DNA from 4 places in the Psychromicrobium lacuslunae genome. Region 3 is predicted to be linked to each of the others. Evidence: riboswitches for the same ligand, from Rfam matches in the RefSeq annotation. Region 3 holds a riboswitch; each other region holds the start of a gene.
The links. A riboswitch is a leader RNA that binds a small molecule or an ion and turns the genes downstream of it on or off. The one in region 3 is predicted to bind S-adenosylmethionine.
Positions count from the first base shown of each region.

Region 1: another riboswitch for S-adenosylmethionine. It lies ahead of UM93_RS07950 (bifunctional o-acetylhomoserine/o-acetylserine sulfhydrylase); the one in region 3 lies ahead of UM93_RS17785 (hypothetical protein).
Region 2: another riboswitch for S-adenosylmethionine. It lies ahead of UM93_RS11795 (DUF1737 domain-containing protein); the one in region 3 lies ahead of UM93_RS17785 (hypothetical protein).
Region 4: another riboswitch for S-adenosylmethionine. It lies ahead of UM93_RS07410 (aminotransferase class V-fold PLP-dependent enzyme); the one in region 3 lies ahead of UM93_RS17785 (hypothetical protein).

Region 1 covers NZ_CP011005.1:1,708,298-1,712,730, reverse strand. The annotation lists gene UM93_RS07965 (histidine phosphatase family protein) at 1-518, opposite strand, end outside; gene UM93_RS07960 (CPBP family intramembrane glutamic endopeptidase) at 565-1,308, shown strand; gene UM93_RS07955 (VOC family protein) at 1,407-2,045, opposite strand; SAM riboswitch class IV at 2,196-2,338, shown strand; gene UM93_RS07950 (bifunctional o-acetylhomoserine/o-acetylserine sulfhydrylase) at 2,396-3,718, shown strand; gene metX (homoserine O-acetyltransferase MetX) at 3,715-4,433, shown strand, end outside.
Region 2 covers NZ_CP011005.1:2,498,535-2,502,967, forward strand. The annotation lists gene UM93_RS11790 (ABC transporter ATP-binding protein) at 1-1,820, shown strand, start outside; SAM riboswitch class IV at 1,870-1,998, shown strand; gene UM93_RS11795 (DUF1737 domain-containing protein) at 2,034-2,237, shown strand; gene UM93_RS11800 (rhodanese-like domain-containing protein) at 2,234-2,635, shown strand; gene UM93_RS11805 (O-succinylhomoserine sulfhydrylase) at 2,632-3,825, shown strand; gene UM93_RS11810 (alpha/beta hydrolase) at 3,989-4,433, shown strand, end outside.
Region 3 covers NZ_CP011005.1:3,516,760-3,521,192, reverse strand. The annotation lists gene UM93_RS16615 (cupin domain-containing protein) at 1-63, opposite strand, end outside; gene UM93_RS16610 (sodium:solute symporter family protein) at 235-1,719, shown strand; SAM riboswitch class IV at 1,762-1,894, shown strand; gene UM93_RS17785 (hypothetical protein) at 1,912-2,229, shown strand; gene UM93_RS16600 (VIT1/CCC1 transporter family protein) at 2,402-3,514, shown strand; gene UM93_RS16595 (LOG family protein) at 3,531-4,433, opposite strand, start outside.
Region 4 covers NZ_CP011005.1:1,589,526-1,593,958, forward strand. The annotation lists gene aroA (3-phosphoshikimate 1-carboxyvinyltransferase) at 1-27, shown strand, start outside; gene rsgA (ribosome small subunit-dependent GTPase A) at 27-1,076, shown strand; gene hisN (histidinol-phosphatase) at 1,192-2,007, shown strand; SAM riboswitch class IV at 2,092-2,205, shown strand; gene UM93_RS07410 (aminotransferase class V-fold PLP-dependent enzyme) at 2,245-3,651, shown strand; gene UM93_RS07415 (class I SAM-dependent methyltransferase) at 3,767-4,433, shown strand, end outside.

The sequences.
Region 1 (4,433 bases), 1.8 Mb from region 3:
CAGTGGAACCAGCGCATGCAGAACAGTCTCATGGTCAGCCCGTGGGTGATGAGCAGGGTATTTGGCGCGTAGTCCGGCCGGCTCCAGTGCCGATAGAGCGTCTCGAGGAACGAGGAGATCCGATCATAGACATCCGAGCCGGATTCGCCGTCGCGAAAGCGGTAGAAGAAGTGCCCGTAGGCATTGCGTAGCTCCTTCTGCTCGGCAATGTCCTCAGGGTTCTGGAAGTTGGCCCAGTCCTGTTCACGGAGTCGTGGTTCTTCGAAAATCCGATCGGTGTGCTCCGCTAGACCGAGCGCCTCCAGTGTTTGATAGGCGCGCAAATAAGGCGAAACATAGATGCAGACCTTTTCGCCCGCGAGTTGCTTTCTGATTTCGGCGCCGGCCTTTTCTGCCTGCTCAATGCCCAATCCGGTGAGCGGAATCCGGTAGTCGGGGATCCGGTCGTAAATACTCTGGTCAAGGTTGGCCTCTGACTGGCCGTGTCGCAGCATAATAATCTGCCGGGGCGCGCTCATGTCCTTGAGTGTAGTGCGCGGGGCTGGAAGCTGTTTAATGTGAGCCATGGGAACTGTTCATGCTCTGGCGCGACGCTGGCGGGTAGAAATCCTGATTGTGCTCGGACTTTCGTTGGGAAAATCAGCGATTTACGCCGTCGTCAATCTGGTCGAAAACCTGAGTCGGGCACCCATCTCGCAGGCCACCGCCCAGTTGAACACCCCGAGGATCAACCGGGAATACTTTGACCTGACCTATCAGCTGCTGGACAACTTCTTTGCTTTGGTGCCGGTGGCGCTGGCAATCTATCTGCTTTGGCGGCCACATCGCTCCGGGTTCCGCGCGATCGGTTTTAACTTCAGCAAACCCGGACGCGATGCGCTCTGGGGGATTGGGCTAATGGTGCTGATCGGTCTGCCCTCCTTGGGGCTCTACGCCCTCGGTCGCAGTCTGGGTATCACCGCCCAGATTGTCACCAATTCGCTCAACGACTATTGGTGGACCATCCCGGTGCTGGTGATTTCGGCGCTCCGCAACGCCATCGTCGAGGAAGTTATTGTGGTGGGTTTTCTGCTCACCCGCTTCAAGCAACTCGGCTGGCAGCCCTGGCTGGCTATTGTGGTCAGCTCGCTATTGCGCGGCAGCTACCACCTCTACCAAGGGTTCGGCCCGTTCGTTGGCAACTTCGTAATGGGGCTGATCTTTGGCTGGCTGTACACCCGCACTAAGCGAGTGATGCCGCTAGTGATAGCGCACGCGTTACTCGACATTGCGGCCTTCAGCTTTGGGCGCCAGCTAGGCTTCGGCTAACCGCCGCATTAACGCCGCGAGTTCGCGGTTTCCTCTCGTTTTCGCTAGTAATTACTGGCGAATTGGTGAGAAAACCGCGAACTCGGCGGAAACGAGACTTAGACGGTGACCTGGCCATTGGCGGTCTCGAAGGTGACGCTCATGATGCCCGGCGTGCCATGTGGGGCAATCCACTCCACTGCGACGTCCTCTAGGGGCTTGTCGACGCACTCGCCGAGCCATTCGGTGACTCGCTCGGCGGAGCCAGCAATGGTCAGCTTCGAGAGCTTCACCTCGCTGGGGCGCGCTAGCGAGGGGTGAAGTGAAGGGTCGCCTTCCCACTTGAGCAGATAAGGAACCTGAGGGTCGGCAATCAAACCTTTAATGCCGATCTGCTGCCAGATGAGTTCTTGGCCGTCAGGAAACTTTCGGTTGCCGGGCACCGCGCTGCGGCCCAGGCGTTCTTCAAACGGCAGCAGATCGTCTACCTCGACGCACCAACCCATCCAACCGCCGCCGGCGCTGGAGCGGGCTCGCACTGCCTGGCCGAAGGGGGCTTTGTCGGAGGCGGGATGGTCCAAGACCTCAACCACCTCAAGGTAGTGATGGTTCGTCAGCGGAATAATCATGTTCCGGGTGCCGAAGCGGGGATGCACGCCACCGCGAACGGCCTTTACACCCAAAGCATCCGCGATTCGCTCCGTGGTGGCAGCCAATCCATCTGATTCACAAGCGTAAGAAACGTGATCCATTCGCATGGCAATATCCTTGCACTTTGTGACGCACGTCTCGACTAAGGGCTACCTAAGTATGAGCCCGGTAGCTGCTTCGTAAATCTGAGGAAATGAACTGTCACATTCCCTTCATCTACTTGCTAAGGCCAACTTCAAGCCCGCAGACTTTAGTTAGGTCATGAGTGCCAGCAAAGTTCCATGACTGTGAGTTAGATGGAACGCCTGCCCCGGCTTGCTGGACGGCAACCCTCCTCCGCGGTGGGGTGCCCCGGGTGACGACCAGGCCCTCATCACAAGATGGGGAGCAAGCGCGGTCTCTCCTCTTGGGACGTCAATGACGGCTACCCGGGAGAGCCTTGAACCGAGGAGTCTCGATGACAACTGGTTGGTCTTTTGAAACCCGACAAATCCATGCCGGGCAGCAGCCCGACCCGGCCACCGGTGCCCGGGCCTTACCCATTTTCCAAACCACTTCCTTCGTCTTCCCTAGCGCGGAGAGTGCTGCGAATCGCTTTGCGCTAGCCGAGCTCGAACCGATTTACACCCGGATTGGTAACCCCACTCAGGATGTGGTGGAGCAGCGCATTGCCAGCCTTGAAGGCGGCGTCGGAGCGTTGCTGCTCGCCTCTGGTCAGGCAGCCGAGACCTTTGCAATCCTCAATATCGCTCAAGCCGGTGATCATTTGGTGGCCAGCCCGAGTCTCTACGGCGGCACCTACAACCTCTTCGCACACACCCTGAAGCGATTCGGCATCGAGGTCACTTTCGTAGAGGACCCGGATGACTTAGAGCAGTGGCGGGCGGCAGTGCAGCCCAACACCAAGCTTTTCTTCGGTGAGGTGGTGTCGAATCCACGCCAAGATGTCTTAGACCTTGAAGGGATCAGTGCCGTCGCCCATGAGGTCGGCGTGCCGTTGATTGTCGATAACACGCTAGCTACCCCGTATTTGGTGCGTCCACTGGAGTGGGGTGCCGATATTGTGGTGCATTCCGCGACCAAGTATCTCGGTGGCCATGGCACCGCCATTGCCGGGGTGATCGTCGACGGCGGTACCTTCGATTTCGCGCAGAACCCGGAGAAGTTCCCCGGCTTCAACACCCCCGATGAGAGTTATAACGGCTTGGTTTATGCGCGGGATCTAGGCGTCGGTAGCGCTTTGGGAGCAAATCTGGCCTATATTCTCAAGGCCAGGGTCCAGTTACTCCGTGACCTCGGCTCGGCGGTGGCCCCCTTCAACGCTTTCCTGATCGCTCAGGGCCTGGAGACCTTGAGCTTGCGGGTGGAACGGCATGTCGCCAATGCTTTGCAAGTGGCGAATTGGCTGAGCGAGCACGAAAGTGTGGCCTCGGTGGCCTACGCCGGACTTCCCTCCAGCCCCTGGTATGAACGCGGGCAAAAGTATGGACCACTGGGTATCGGCGCAGTGGTTGCCTTCGAGATCAACGGCGGTGTGGAAGCGGGTAAACGCTTTGTTGATGCCCTCGAACTACACTCTCACGTAGCCAATATCGGCGATGTGCGTTCGCTGGTGATCCATCCTGCCTCCACCACGCATTCCCAACTCAGTGAAGCCCAGCAGCTCAAAGCCGGGGTGACGCCCGGTCTGGTGAGGCTCTCGGTCGGGTTGGAGAACGTCACCGATATTCTGGCCGATTTGGATGCTGGTTTCAGAGCGGCCAAGTCCGAGCTGCGATGACGATTTCGGATTTATCGCTCGAAGCTTTACGTGGAGTCGACGTGTCTCAGCTGCATTACCTGGAGCTTGGCACGTTGTCGCTTGAGGTCTCGGGGGTGCTGCCCGGGGCGAGTCTGGCCTATGAAACCTGGGGAACCCTCAACGCCGATGCCAGTAATGCGGTATTGGTGCAGCACGCACTCACCGGGAGTTCTCATGCTGCGCAAGGGGAGTCCGCGCAGCCGGGGTGGTGGCAAGAACTGGTGGGACCGGGGAAGGCAGTTGACACCGAAAAATACTTCGTAGTTGCGGCCAATATTCTCGGTGGCTGTTATGGCAGCACCGGCCCGTCCAGCATCGCGCCAGACGGCGAACCGTGGGGCTCACGCTTCCCGTTCTTGACCCTACGAGATTCGGTGCAGGCGGAAGCACGTTTAGCTGACGCCCTCGGCATTACTCGTTGGCACGCCGTGATCGGTGGCTCGATGGGCGGCGCGCGTGCCCTGGAATGGGCGGTGAGTTTTCCGGAACGAGTGCTGCACGCTATTGTGCTCGCGGCGTGCGCTGCGAGCACCGCTGAACAGATAGCGCTTGCCCAAACACAGATCCTGGCGATCCAGCAAGATCCGCGCTACCAAGGTGGCGACTACTATCAGGACGATCCGCCACTGAACGGCCTTGGCCTGGCTCGTCGGATCGCCCACATTTCCTACCGCTCGGAGAGTGAGTTGGCCGC
Region 2 (4,433 bases), 1.0 Mb from region 3:
ACGAAGAGGCGCAGCGCGCCGCCAATGCCCAGGCGCCAAAGATCCCACATCTCTTTCGCCGGGTTTACGGCCTGTTCGCACCGCATCGCCGTGCGCTGATCCTCACCGCCTGCCTCGTCTTGGTCGGTGCTGGTCTTTCTGTGGTGCCGCCGCTGCTCACCCAGCGAGCCTTTGATGAAGGTCTGTTTCCGCCCGCAGGTAAACCCGATCTGACCGCCCTGGGCATTATTGTCGCCGCGATGATCCTGGTCTATATCGGCTCGGCGCTGCTCGGCGTCTGGCAAACCTATTTGACTTCCTCGGTCGGCAACCGCGTGATGGGGGCACTCCGGGTCAAGCTCTTCGGGCACCTGCAGGCCATGGATCTGAGCTTTTTCACCCGCACTAAAACCGGCGTCATCCAGTCGCGCTTACAGAACGACGTCGGCGGCGTCGCCAGCGTGCTCACCAATACCGTGACGGCGGTCTTAGGTAACACCGTGACAGTAATAGCTGCTTTCGTGGCGATGCTGCTGTTGAACTGGCAGCTCACCGTGGTCGCCGTCGTGCTGATGCCGATCCTGGTGATCGCGCAACGCAAGGTCGGCAAGGTCAGGGCAAAAATTGCCACCCAAACCCAGGAATCGCTCTCCGAAATGTCGGCCATCACCCAGGAGACCCTGAGCGTCTCGGGCATTCTATTGGCGAAAAGCTTCACCATGCAGGGCGCCGAGATCGATAGATACTCTGCCGAGAACCGTAAACAAATAGCGTTGCAGGTTCGTCAGGCGATGAGCGGGCAATGGTTCTTCGCCATTGTCACGATCTTCCTCTCCTCGATTCCGGCGATTGTTTACCTGGTAGCCGGGCTGCTCGTCGATAACGGCGCTCAGGCCATCACCGCTGGCACCATCGTCGCCTTCACCACGGTGCAGGCTCGACTGCTTTTCCCGCTCACCAGCCTGATGCGAGTGGCCCTCGACTTACAAACCTCCGGGGCACTTTTCGCTCGGATCTTCGAATACCTCGACCTCACCCCAGCCATCGCCGACCGGCCCGAGGCGGTGGAACTGCCAAGGGACACCCGGCTAGGCGGTATCCGCTTCAAAGAAGTCAGCTTCGCTTACCCCGACGCCCAGCCAGAAGAACGCCCCACTCTGGACCGCATTTCTTTCAGCATTGAACCCGGGCAGTTCGCCGCCTTCGTAGGGTCCTCGGGTGCCGGAAAAACTACCATTTCGTATCTGATCCCGAGGCTCTACGAGGCAAGCTCTGGCAGCATCGAATTCGCCGGTGTGGATGTTCGGGAACTCAAGCAGAACTCCTTGGTGTCCCACATCGGCATCGTCTCTCAAGAGACCTATCTCTTCCACGCCAGCATCGCCGACAATCTGCGATACGCCAAGCCCGACGCCAGTCAGCAGGAACTCGACCAAGCCACCCAACAGGCCAATATTTATTCGACCATCATGAGCTTCCCGGAGGGTTTCGATACCCTGGTCGGCGAGCGCGGTTATCGACTCTCCGGTGGCGAGAAGCAGCGGATCGCGATTGCCCGAGTGTTGTTGAAAGACCCTGCGGTACTGGTCCTCGATGAGGCCACTAGTGCACTCGATTCGATCTCAGAACGCGTCGTGCAGGCCGCGCTGGAAACCGCTTCGCATGGTCGAACCACGGTAGCGATTGCGCATCGACTCTCCACCGTGGTCTCGGCAGACGTGATTTTCGTCGTCGAACAGGGTCGGATTGTGGAATCCGGCAGTCATCAGGAACTGCTCGCCGCAGCGGGGCGGTATGCGGCTCTCTACCGGGAACAGGCAAGCAGTCAAGCCTCGCAATAAAGTCACTAGCATGCCAAGGCTCGGCCCACTTTGTGCTACTTTGACGATGAGTAATGAGCGCCAGCGCGCAACCAAAGACTTGGTTGCACTGCCCTGACTTGCTGGCCGGCAACCCTCGATTCCGGTGGGGTGCCTCAGGTGAGTACTCGGCAACGTATTGAGGTTGCAAGCGTGGAATCGCTCCGGCTTGCTCCGACGCAAAAGGAGAATCTAATGGCTGACGCCCCCCTTACCTACCGGTTGCTGACCGGTCCCGATGACCACGCCTTCTGTCAGAGAGTCAGCGACGCGATTGCCGAAGGATACGTGCTGTACGGCAGCCCCTCGGTGACCTCCAACGGCGGCCAGGTAATCGCTGCTCAAGCTGTGGTGCTGCCCGGCTTTAACGCCACTGTGGGATCGGAGTCGGCGCAATGAGCTACGCGGGCGATCTCACCCCAGAACAGGCTTGGCAGAAGGTTTCCGACGGGGCCGTACTGGTCGATGTGCGGACCGAGGCGGAGTGGCAACTCATCGGGGTGCCGGACACTTCGAGCATCGAAGCAGAACCGCGCTTTGTGCAGTGGAATCTGGCTGGCGGGGTTTGGAATACGGATTTCCTCGCTCAGTTACAGCAGACCGTGCCAGCCGAGGCTGAGCTGGTTTTCCTCTGTCGTTCCGGCGCCCGCTCGATCTCGGCCGCCGAGGCGGCCACCGAGGCCGGTTTCACCTCCTTCAATGTCCTGGAAGGCTTCGAAGGAGTACCCGATGCCTACGGTGATCGAGTCGTCAACGGCTGGAAGAACCGCAAGTTGCCTTGGAAGAAGGGCGCATGAGCTTCAACCCCTTAGCCTCCGACTGGGCCGCCGACACTCAGGCGGTACGTGGCGGCTTAGACCGCACCGGCTTCTTCGAAACCTCGGAGGCGATCTTCATCAATTCGGGTTTCGTCTATGACTCTGCCGAGGCCGCAGAGCGGGCCTTCACTGGTGAGGATGAGCGCTTCGTCTATTCTCGTTATGGCAATCCGACGGTGGCGACCTTCCAAGAACGACTGCGGCTGTTGGAGGGTACCGAAGCTTGCTTCGCGACTGCCTCTGGCATGTCGGCGGTGTTTGTTGCCCTCGGTGCATTGCTTGCTGCCGGGGATCGGGTGGTTGCTTCCCGATCCCTCTTCGGTTCCTGTTTTGTGATCTTGAATGAAATCCTGCCGCGCTGGGGCGTCGAAACCGTCTTCGTGGACGGCCCAGATCTGGAGCAGTGGAAGGAAGCGCTCTCGGTGCCGACCACGGCGGTGTTCTTCGAATCTCCCTCCAACCCAATGCAGGAGATCGTCGATATCCGCGCGGTCTGCGAGCTAGCGCACGCCGCCGGTGCCCAGGTGGTGGCCGATAATGTCTTTGCCACTCCGTTGCTGCAACGCTGCACCGATCTCGGCGCTGACATCGTGGTTTACTCCGGCACCAAGCACATTGACGGCCAGGGCCGGGTGATGGGCGGCGCGATCCTGGGCAGCAAGGAATTCATCGACGGTCCGGTGAAACAGCTCATGCGGCACACCGGCCCGGCGCTCTCCTCCTTCAATGCCTGGGTGCTCACCAAAGGGCTGGAAACGCTCTCGCTGCGGGTCAATCATTCCTGCGCTTCGGCGCTGGCGCTGGCGGAATTCCTGGAGGCGCAGCCCGCTGTGGAGTGGGTGAGGTACCCGTTATTGAAGTCTCATCCACAGTACAAGCTGGCGTCCCAGCAAATGACGGCGGGCGGTACCGTGCTGACCTTCGCGCTGCGCGGCGGCAAAACGGAGGCCTTCGCACTACTGAACGCCCTCGAGGTGATCGATATTTCGAATAACCTCGGCGACTCGAAATCCTTGATCACCCACCCGGCCACCACCACGCACCGTGCAATGGGGCCGGAAGGCCGGGCCGCCATCGGCCTGGGCGACGGTGTGGTGCGGCTTTCGGTCGGGTTAGAAGATCTCAACGATTTGCGGGCGGACCTGAGCCAGGCCTTGGCGAAGCTTTGAGTCGAACCGAGGAACTCTGAGAACTTGCTCGTCTGGCGCTCGCCAGCTAGCCGCCAATTGGCGGTTAGCGACTCCGAAGCTGCACCGCTGCGGCGGTACCGCACGGTCCGGCTAAGCGGCAGGATAAGGATAAGAGTAAATCAGATCGAGCAAAGGAACTCTCGTGTCCCTCAATGAACCCACCGCGCAGGATGCTCCCGCCAGTCTCAAGCGTCCCAGTTACGATCCCGAGTTGGCGGCGCTCTTGCAGGCCAACCCGGAGCTCGGCATCCCGCCGCTGAGCCTTGACAGGATCGAGCAGATCAGGGCCATCGATCAATCAATTGAGCTTGATGCGCTGCTCGTCGGCCGGGCCATCGAAACTCAGGAATACCAGGCGCCAGGACCGGAGGGTTCACCCGATATTAAGTTACTGGTGCTGCGATCCACCGAGTTCAGTGGTCCGCGCCCGGCGCTCTATTACATTCATGGCGGCGGCATGGTGGTGGGCACCAGGTACGCCATCTCGGAGCAGCAAGTGGACTGGGTTGAACAGTATGGCGTCACGCTCGTATCGGTGGAATACCGCTTAGCCCCGGAGCACCCACACCCGGCCCCGGTTGAAGATT
Region 3 (4,433 bases):
CGCCCGAATGCGTGAGCCAATGGCGACCGGAGCCATACTCGGTTCGACCGGAAGAGCTTTCACAGGGACCCTTTCTTGGAGCAGACCTTGCCCGGCTCAATAATAGCTTCCCGGGAAAGCTTGACTGTTAGCTACATCACCTCTTAGCCTAGCAAGCAACATCTGTTGCCTGGAAGGCAATTTAGGAGCATCGTGGTCATCAACATCATCATCGTTATCGCTTATCTCGCCGCCATGCTGCTTTTTGGCTTCTGGGGCAAGAGCCGCACTAAGAATAATGCGGACTTTCTGGTAGCCGGGCGACGCCTCGGCCCCTTCCTATACACCGGTACGATGGCGGCCGTGGTGCTCGGCGGCGCTTCAACTGTGGGCGGCGTGGGTCTGGGCTATAAGTTCGGCATCTCGGGGATGTGGCTAGTGGTGGCGATCGGCGCTGGCGTGCTGCTGCTCAGCCTGGCTTTCGCTGGGACTATCCAGAAACTCAAAATTTACACCGTCTCGCAAATGCTTAGCCTGCGCTACGGGCACCGCGCCACCCAGACCTCTTCAATTGTGATGCTGGCTTACACGCTGATGCTCTGTGCCACTTCGACCAGCGCCTACGCCACCATCTTCGTGGTGCTCTTTGGCTGGGAAAAATGGTTGGCGATTGCTCTTGGCGGCGTGATTGTGCTGGTCTACTCCACGATCGGCGGGATGTGGTCGATCACGCTGGCTGATATGGCCCAGTTCGTGATCAAAACCATTGGCGTTTTCGCACTCATGCTGCCCTTCACCCTCGGCGCTGCCGGCGGCTGGGAAGGCATTCGGGCCCGGGTCGACGCGAGCTTCTTTCAACTCGACGGCATTGGCGTGCAAACCATTGTCACCTACTTCGTGGTCTACACTCTGGGGCTGCTGATCGGCCAGGACATCTGGCAACGGGTGTTCACCGCTAAATCGCCTCGGGTCGCCCGCTGGGGTGGCGCCACGGCCGGCATCTACTGCATCCTCTACGGTGTCGCGGGAGCCGTGATCGGCATGGCCGCATCGGTTGCGCTGCCTGCCATTGATGTCGCCAAAGAAGGTAAGGATGTGGTTTACGCTGAGGTGGCGTCGAACCTGCTTCCGATCGGGATAGGCGGTTTGGTGCTGGCTGCTGCGGTCGCCGCAATGATGTCCACCGCTTCCGGCGCGCTGATTGCTGCTGCCACCGTCGCCCGCGCCGATGTGGTGCCTTTCGTTGCCAGCTGGTTCGGTCGGGGTAAGCAAAGGGTCGATAGCGAAAATCCCGAGCATGATGTGAAGGCCAATCGGCTATGGGTGCTGGGACTCGGCATTGTCGCTATTCTGCTCGCCATCGTGGTGCCCGATGTGGTCGCTGCGCTCACCATTGCTTACGACATTCTGGTCGGCGGACTGTTGGTGGCCATCTTGGGTGGGCTGATCTGGAAACGCGGCACCGGCATTGCCGCCGCCGCGTCAATGGCGGTAGGCACCCTGGTAACCCTGACGCTGCTGACCTTATACGCCACCGGTGTTATCCCCAGCGCCGACGGTATTTACGCCAATGAGCCCATCTACTGGGGCCTGGGCTGCTCCCTGCTGGTTTACCTGATTGTCTCGCTGCTGTCGAAGCGGACTCCGAGCAGCGTCCGTGAAGCCTGGCAGCAAAGACTGGCTGGCGCAACCGCGAAGGAACGCAAGGTTTCAGAACCGCAGCTTTCTGAATCTGCGTAATATTTCGCCGGACCGGGCGGCTGTGGGTTTAGAGTGAAGTTGCTTCATGAGTTGTGGTCGCCTGCCAATAGGCAAAGCTCCGACTGACCACACGCCAACCCCAAGTTCACGGGTGGCTCGGATGACGAAGCGACTCGGCGGGCCGCGAGACAAACCCGCAGGGTAAGAGCTCTCGTCCTGGAGGCGGTCGCCTTGTCCGGATCCGATTCCGTGCTCCCAGTGGTTGATACCGTGCTGGGCACTGTGAATTTTAGCGTCCGAGGTGAGTGGTACAGCTTCTGGAGCAGGGAACCCGCCGCCCTCGTTGCTGCGCTAAGCAACTCGGTCGGCCGCTGTTGCTGGCAGCCAGCAGCCAATTTGCTGGTGGTCCCGGTCGCCAAGACCGGTCGCCGGGCCGGCGAACAACTAAGCTTTCGGTTGTTACCGCATTCAGCGGAGAACGCCGATCAGCTGGCGCGTCAGGGTCATCACGGCTCGCCCTCCTCGCCGACCGGCTCTCCTTCGCGATAGCCCGAAAGTAGCTGAAGGAGCGAGCGCTTAGAGCCGCAATTCGGCGGCTAAAGTTGAGCTGTAGCTGAGCTGGCTATTGAGGCAAACGTTCTCCGGTTATTGAGGCGAGCCGAACTTTTTCGCGGAGGGAAACCGGCCGAAAAACCGCTAGATTTAGGGCTAAAGTGGAGATGTGACCACGTTATCCCCAAGCCCAGAGCAGGCCAGCAAGGCCCAAATAAAGCGTTGGCGAACCCACCTGGCTGATGAGCGAGCCGAGGCTGCGGTGTACCGCGCCCTGGCCACCAAGCGGCAGGGTGAAGAACGCGATATTCTGCTCGCCCTCGCCGAGGCGGAAAAACGGCACGAGCATCATTGGCTCAACCTGCTCGGCGAGCACGCCGCCGCACCTCGCCGAGCCTCGCTGAACAACCGACTGTTGGGCTTCCTGGCCCGTCACTTCGGCTCGGTCTTCGTGCTCGCCCTGGCGCAGCGAGCCGAGTCCCGCTCCCCTTACGCCACCGATGCGGATGCCACCCCGGCGATGGCGGCCGATGAGGCCATTCACGAAGAGGTGGTGCGCGGCCTGGCCACCCGAGGCCGCAATCGACTTTCCGGTACCTTCCGCGCCGCGGTCTTCGGTGCCAACGACGGCTTGGTCAGCAACCTCTCCCTGGTGATGGGCATGGCCGGCGCTGGCTTGGCACCGCATCTGGTGCTGCTGGCCGGCATTGCGGGCTTGCTGGCCGGCGCACTTTCGATGGGCGCGGGCGAATACGTTTCGGTACGTTCGCAACGAGAGCTACTCAGCGCTTCCAAACCCACTCAAATCACTCTCTCAGCAGCCAAGGCTCTTGATATTAACGCGAATGAGTTGGTGCTTGTCTATCGGGCGCGCGGCATGACGCCTGAGGAGGCGGAGCACCGAGCGGCGGAACGGATGGGTACCTTCAGTTGCGACTGCAATCCCAGTTTGTCTTTGCGGCCCGAGACTGAGAGCGAAAAGGGCACCGACGAGCATGAAACCATCGGCACAGCGCTGGGGGCCGCGGTTTCCAGCTTCTGCTTCTTCGCTTCGGGCGCTATTATTCCGGTGCTGCCCTACCTTTTCGGGCTGAGCGGCTTTGTCGCCATCATCGTAGCGGCCGTGCTGGTTGGAATTGCTCTGCTGGCCACCGGCGCCGTAGTCGGCCTGCTCTCCGGGGCGCCACCGCTGGCTCGCGGTATCCGCCAGCTGCTGATCGGCTTCGGTGCTGCGATTGTCACTTACCTGCTCGGCCTATTATTCGGCACCACCACGGCCTAGGCTCGGCCACTTCACCTCAGCTGAGGAACTGCACTGCTTCAGCGACGGAGTCGGCGAGCAGGATCTTTGCGGCCATAGCACGCCCCTCGGCTAGGGTATTCAGCAGCGGCCACACCGGCAGTTGCTCGGTCCAGTACTGGCGTCCTAGGAGCACCATCGGCGCCGACGACGCCGCCGAGGCCGCCGAGGCGTAGTAGTTTTCGCAGCCGTCTTGGAAGATCTCCTGCACTGTCCCGGCGGCACCGGGCAGGAAGACAATACCCCCGGTACAACGCTCCAGTAGCACCGCTTCACGGACAGCATTAGCGAAGTATTTAGCGATCTGGCTGGCGAAGACATTCGGCGGTTCATGTCCGTAAAACCAGGTTGGAATGCCAAGGTTTTGCACACCGTCCGGGAAGCGGTCGAGAACTTGTTGAGCGACCAGCACCCAATCGCTCACCGAAGGTTTGAAATCGGGCACTTCGGCAAGTTTCGCCAGCGCCCAGTCCAGTTCGGCGGTACTCCGCCTGCTCAGCCAAGCACCGAGATTGGCCGCTTCCATCGCCCCCGGACCTCCACCGGTTGCCAGCAGATATCCCGCCCGCGCTATCCCAGCAGCCAACTCGGCAGCTTGGGCGTAAGCCCCACTGCCGCGGCTGATCGCGTGACCACCCATCACCCCGACGACTCCGCGGCTGGCAAGTTCGCCGTTGAGGAAGTCGTCCAGCGCATCGCCGATTGAATGATCATGCATGGCCGTCGCGAGGGTGCCGTCAAGGTTGCGCGGCGCGGTCAGCGTCCACTGGTAAATACGACCGTCCGTCGTGGCCTCATAGCCATCGCCGATCCCCTGGTAAAGTTCGCCGCCGGTATACAGTTTGGCCCGATAAGAATCGAAAGGAACACCCGGCAGTACCGGGAAAAGCAGAGCTCCGCG
Region 4 (4,433 bases), 1.7 Mb from region 3:
CCGCAGGCCCTTGAGCGAGCGAACTAATGCCACGTGAGTGGGATGAATCCGATGTTCGGATCAGACCGAACAAAAAGGGCAGTCGGCCTCGTACCAAGGATCGCCCCGCTCATCAGGATGCACTGATCGGCCGGATCATCACCGTTGACCGCGGCCGTTATACCGCCATAGTCGATGAAGCCACCGACCAAGAACGGACGCTAGTCGCCGCCCGTGCCAGGGAGCTCCGTCGCTCCCCCGTCGTGGTCGGCGACTTTGTTGCCTTGGTCGGCGATGTCTCAGGCGAGCCCGACACGCTGGCGCGGCTGGTTCGGATTGAGCAGCGCCGCACCGTGCTGCGTCGTTCCGCTGATGACTCAGACCCGGTGGAGCGGGTGCTCGTCGCCAATGCCGACCAGCTGGTCATCGTGGTTGCCGCCGCTAGCCCGGAGCCTCGCACCGGCTTTATCGATCGGGCCCTGGTGGCAGCTTATGACGCGGGAATCGAGCCCCTGCTGCTGATCACCAAAACCGACGTCAAGGAGCCAACCGCACTGCTGGAGCACTACCAACAGCTGGATCTGAAAATTTTACTCAGCCGCACTACTGCGGAGCAGGCTGCAAGTGGCTCGGCAAGATTGGTTAGCGACGCGGTACAGCAGTTGCACGCCGAGTTGGACGGTAAGGTTTCGGTGCTGGTCGGGCATTCCGGCGTCGGGAAGTCCACCATGGTGAATGCCCTCACCGGCTCACAACGCGCCACCGGAGGGGTTAACACGGTCACCGGACGGGGCAGACATACCTCATCCTCAGCACTCGCTTTGCGCCTGGAAGCGGCAGCGCCCGGGAGCTGGATCATCGACACCCCGGGAATTCGATCATTCGGCCTGGCCCATGTGGATGCCAACCGCATCCTGCACGCTTTCGAAGATCTTGAGCCTGGCATAGCGGACTGCCCGCGCGGTTGCCGGCACGATGAAGCCGCCCCGGAATGCGGCTTGGACGCCTGGGTGGCCGGCGGTCAAGCCGGCCAGGGCGGACCCGCGCGGCTAATCTCCTACCGCCGCCTGCTCAGTGCGATCCGTGCCGTGCAATGACTTTCAGTGCCGCTCCATTACTTTCAGTGAGCTCAGACCGCTAAAACCTCACCGATCCGGGGCTTTCCCTCTCCGCCTCCCCGAAATCTGTAGCATCTCGGGATAGCGTGAGGACATGACATTGCACCTTCAGGGCTATAACGACGACCTTCGTCTGGCCCATGTGCTAGCCGATTCAGTGGATGCACAGACCATGAGCCGGTTCAAAGCGCTCGATCTGACCATTGAAACGAAACCCGATTTAACCCCGGTGACCGACGCTGATAAGGACGCCGAGGACGCCATCCGAAGCCAGCTTTCCAGAGTCCGACCGCGGGACGCCGTGTTAGGCGAAGAATTCGGTAGCAGTGGTCATGGTTCACGGCGCTGGATTATCGACCCGATTGATGGAACGAAGAATTTCATTCGAGGGGTCCCGGTCTGGGCCACCTTGATCTCGCTGGTGGACGAAGGCGTACCCGTGCTGGGCGTGGTGAGCGCACCGGCGCTGGGAAAGCGCTGGTGGGCCGCGAAAGGGACCGGAGCCTTCACCGGAAAATCGCTTGCCGCAGCCTCCCGGATCAGGGTCTCCAATGTTTCTAAGCTCTCCGACGCCTCTGTTTCCTATTCTTCGCTCAACGGTTGGCGGGAGCGCGGTAATCAGGAACAGTTCCTGGAGTTGCTTGAGACCACCTGGCGAAGCAGGGCATATGGTGATTTCTGGTCCTATTGTCTGGTCGCTGAGGGTGCCGTCGACATCGCCTGCGAACCTTCGCTCAATCTCTACGATATGGCTGCCTTGGTCCCCATTGTCACCGAAGCTGGCGGACGCTTCACTTCGCTGGAGGGCGCGGACGGACCATTCGGCGGCAACGCACTGGCCACCAATGGTATTTTGCACTCCGAGACGCTCCGGCTACTCAATCCCGAGCTAGACGATCTACTGAGCTAACCTGGTTAGCTGGCTAACTAACCTGGGGCGATTGTGACGTAACAGATTATTCCCCGGGCGATTGATCCGTTTAAGCTACTCATAGGTCACGAGTGCCAGCGCTAAACCCCGGTTTGCTGGCCGGCAACCCTCCTTTCGCGGTGGGGTGCCCCGGGTGACGACCTGGTCGATATCAAAAGATACCGGCAAGCGCGGACCCCCGATCTTGGCATCGAGGGCCTCTCAGTGGAGGATTAAATGAGTGCTGTCAGTACCGTCACGTTTCAGCAATTAGCAACCCTTGAAGACCATCAGTCGGTCGCTACAATCCAAGCCCTACAACCGGTGGTGGGCGCCGGTTTACTCGCCCCCTTGGTGCAAGGCGGTGAAGCCCGCTACGTCAACCTCGATTATGCAGCCTCGGCCCCGGCCCTAGCTTCAGTTGCTGAGTATCTCAATGAGATTCTGCCGTACTACGCCAGCGTGCACCGCGGCGCCGGTTACAGTTCTCAAATCAGCACCTCGGTCTATGAGAATTCCCGCCATATCGTGCGGGATTTCGTCAATGCCCGGCCCGATGACACAGTGATTTTCACTCGGAACACCACGGATGCCCTCAATCTTTTGGCGCGCTGCCTGCCCGCCCAAGGCGAGGTGCTCTATCTCGATATTGAGCACCACGCGAATTTGTTGCCCTGGCAACATGTCCCGCATCGCAGCGTGCTGGCCGGAGAAAGCATCGCGGAGACGATTCAGACCCTGGAACAAGAATTCAGCTTGGGCGGGGTTTCACTGCTAGCCATCACTGGCGCTTCGAATGTCACCGGCGAAGTGCTGCCGATCGCGGAACTCACCTCACTGGCGCATCGACATGGCGCCCGGATTGTGGTGGACGCCGCACAGCTAGCACCGCACCGCGCGATTGACGTGAGCGGCTGGGAGGTGGATTATCTGGCCTTTTCTGGGCATAAATTGTATGCCCCGTTCGGCTCGGGAGTACTGGTTGGACGCGCCGACTGGTTAGATACTGGTGTTCCGCTGCTTTTCGGCGGCGGTGCGGTCAAAGAGGTAAGACTGGATACGGTGAGTTGGGCTGAGGGACCGGCTCGGCACGAAGGTGGCAGCCCCAATGTGCTGGGCGCGGCTACTCTCGCCAAAGCCGCGGAGGTGCTCTCCGGGCTCAATCAAGCAGCTTGGCAGCGTCATGAACAGGATCTCCGCGAGAGTCTTGTCCGAGGCCTGGAACAAATCCCCGGCGTCAGCATTCACCGGCTTTTCAAGGATTCGGATAGCTATCCAAATAGCGGCAGTATCGGCGTGGTCAACTTTTCGGTCTCCGGCTATGACTCAGGCTTTGTCGCTGCTTACCTTTCCGCCGAGTTCGCGATCGGGGTCCGTGATGGACGTTTTTGCGCTCATCCCTTGCTACGACGCCTTGGCCTGCCCACCGGATCGCTACGCGCCAGTTTCGGCCTAGGCTCACAAGGTGAGGACGCTCAGCGGCTGATTGACGGCGTGCGCAAATTAGTTGAGCACGGCCCGTCCGGGGACTACCTAGTGGAAAGTGGCCGCTGGGTGCCAGCTAACGACTTCAGGGCTTTCCCCAGCTGGGCGCCAAATACTCCGGGCACCGCTGGCGCGGCTCCCTGCGTGGTGACTGAGTAGTTAGTGACTGAGTAGCTAGTGACAGAGTAATTGGTGACAGAGTAGTTTCTGCCGCCCTCAGCAGTGCTGATAGCTCGCCAGGATATTCTGGACTAATGCTCTTGAGGTATCACCGTTGAAGCCGGTCAAAGGCCCTAAAATCGCACCGGAACGACGCGTAGAGCTCGCCGCCGCCTTCCTGAGCGGCGGCGAGCTCTACGATCGGGTGCGACCAAGTTACCCCGTACACAGCGCCTCCTGGCTGATCCCTGAGCATGCAATGGAGGTAATCGATCTGGGCGCCGGCACTGGAAAGTTCACCGAACGATTAGTGGCTCATGGACTCAGCGTGACAGCTGTTGACCCCTCAGCGGATATGTTGCAGCAACTCAGCAACCGCTTGTCGATGGTTCGTACTGTAGTTGGCACCGCCGAGCAGTTTCCCTTGCCGAGTAGCAGCACCGACGCGGTTTTTGTAGCTCAAGCCTGGCATTGGTTCGATGCCAGCGCGGCGAGCGCTGAAATTGCTCGGGTACTCCGTCCGGGCGGCAGGCTAGGTTTGCTCTGGAATCAGCTAGACGTTCGGATTCCCTGGGTACACCGACTCTCCCGAATCATGCATGCTGGGGACGTGCATCGGCCCGAGGCCAGACCAGCAATTGGTCCGCAGTTCGGCCCAGCCACAGCGCACCTTTCACACTGGGCGCAGGAATTGACGACTGAAGACTTGATTGAATTGGTAAAGTCCCGCAGCTATTACCTGCGCGCCTCGGAGCAGAGCAGGTCTCGGGTGCTCAATAACC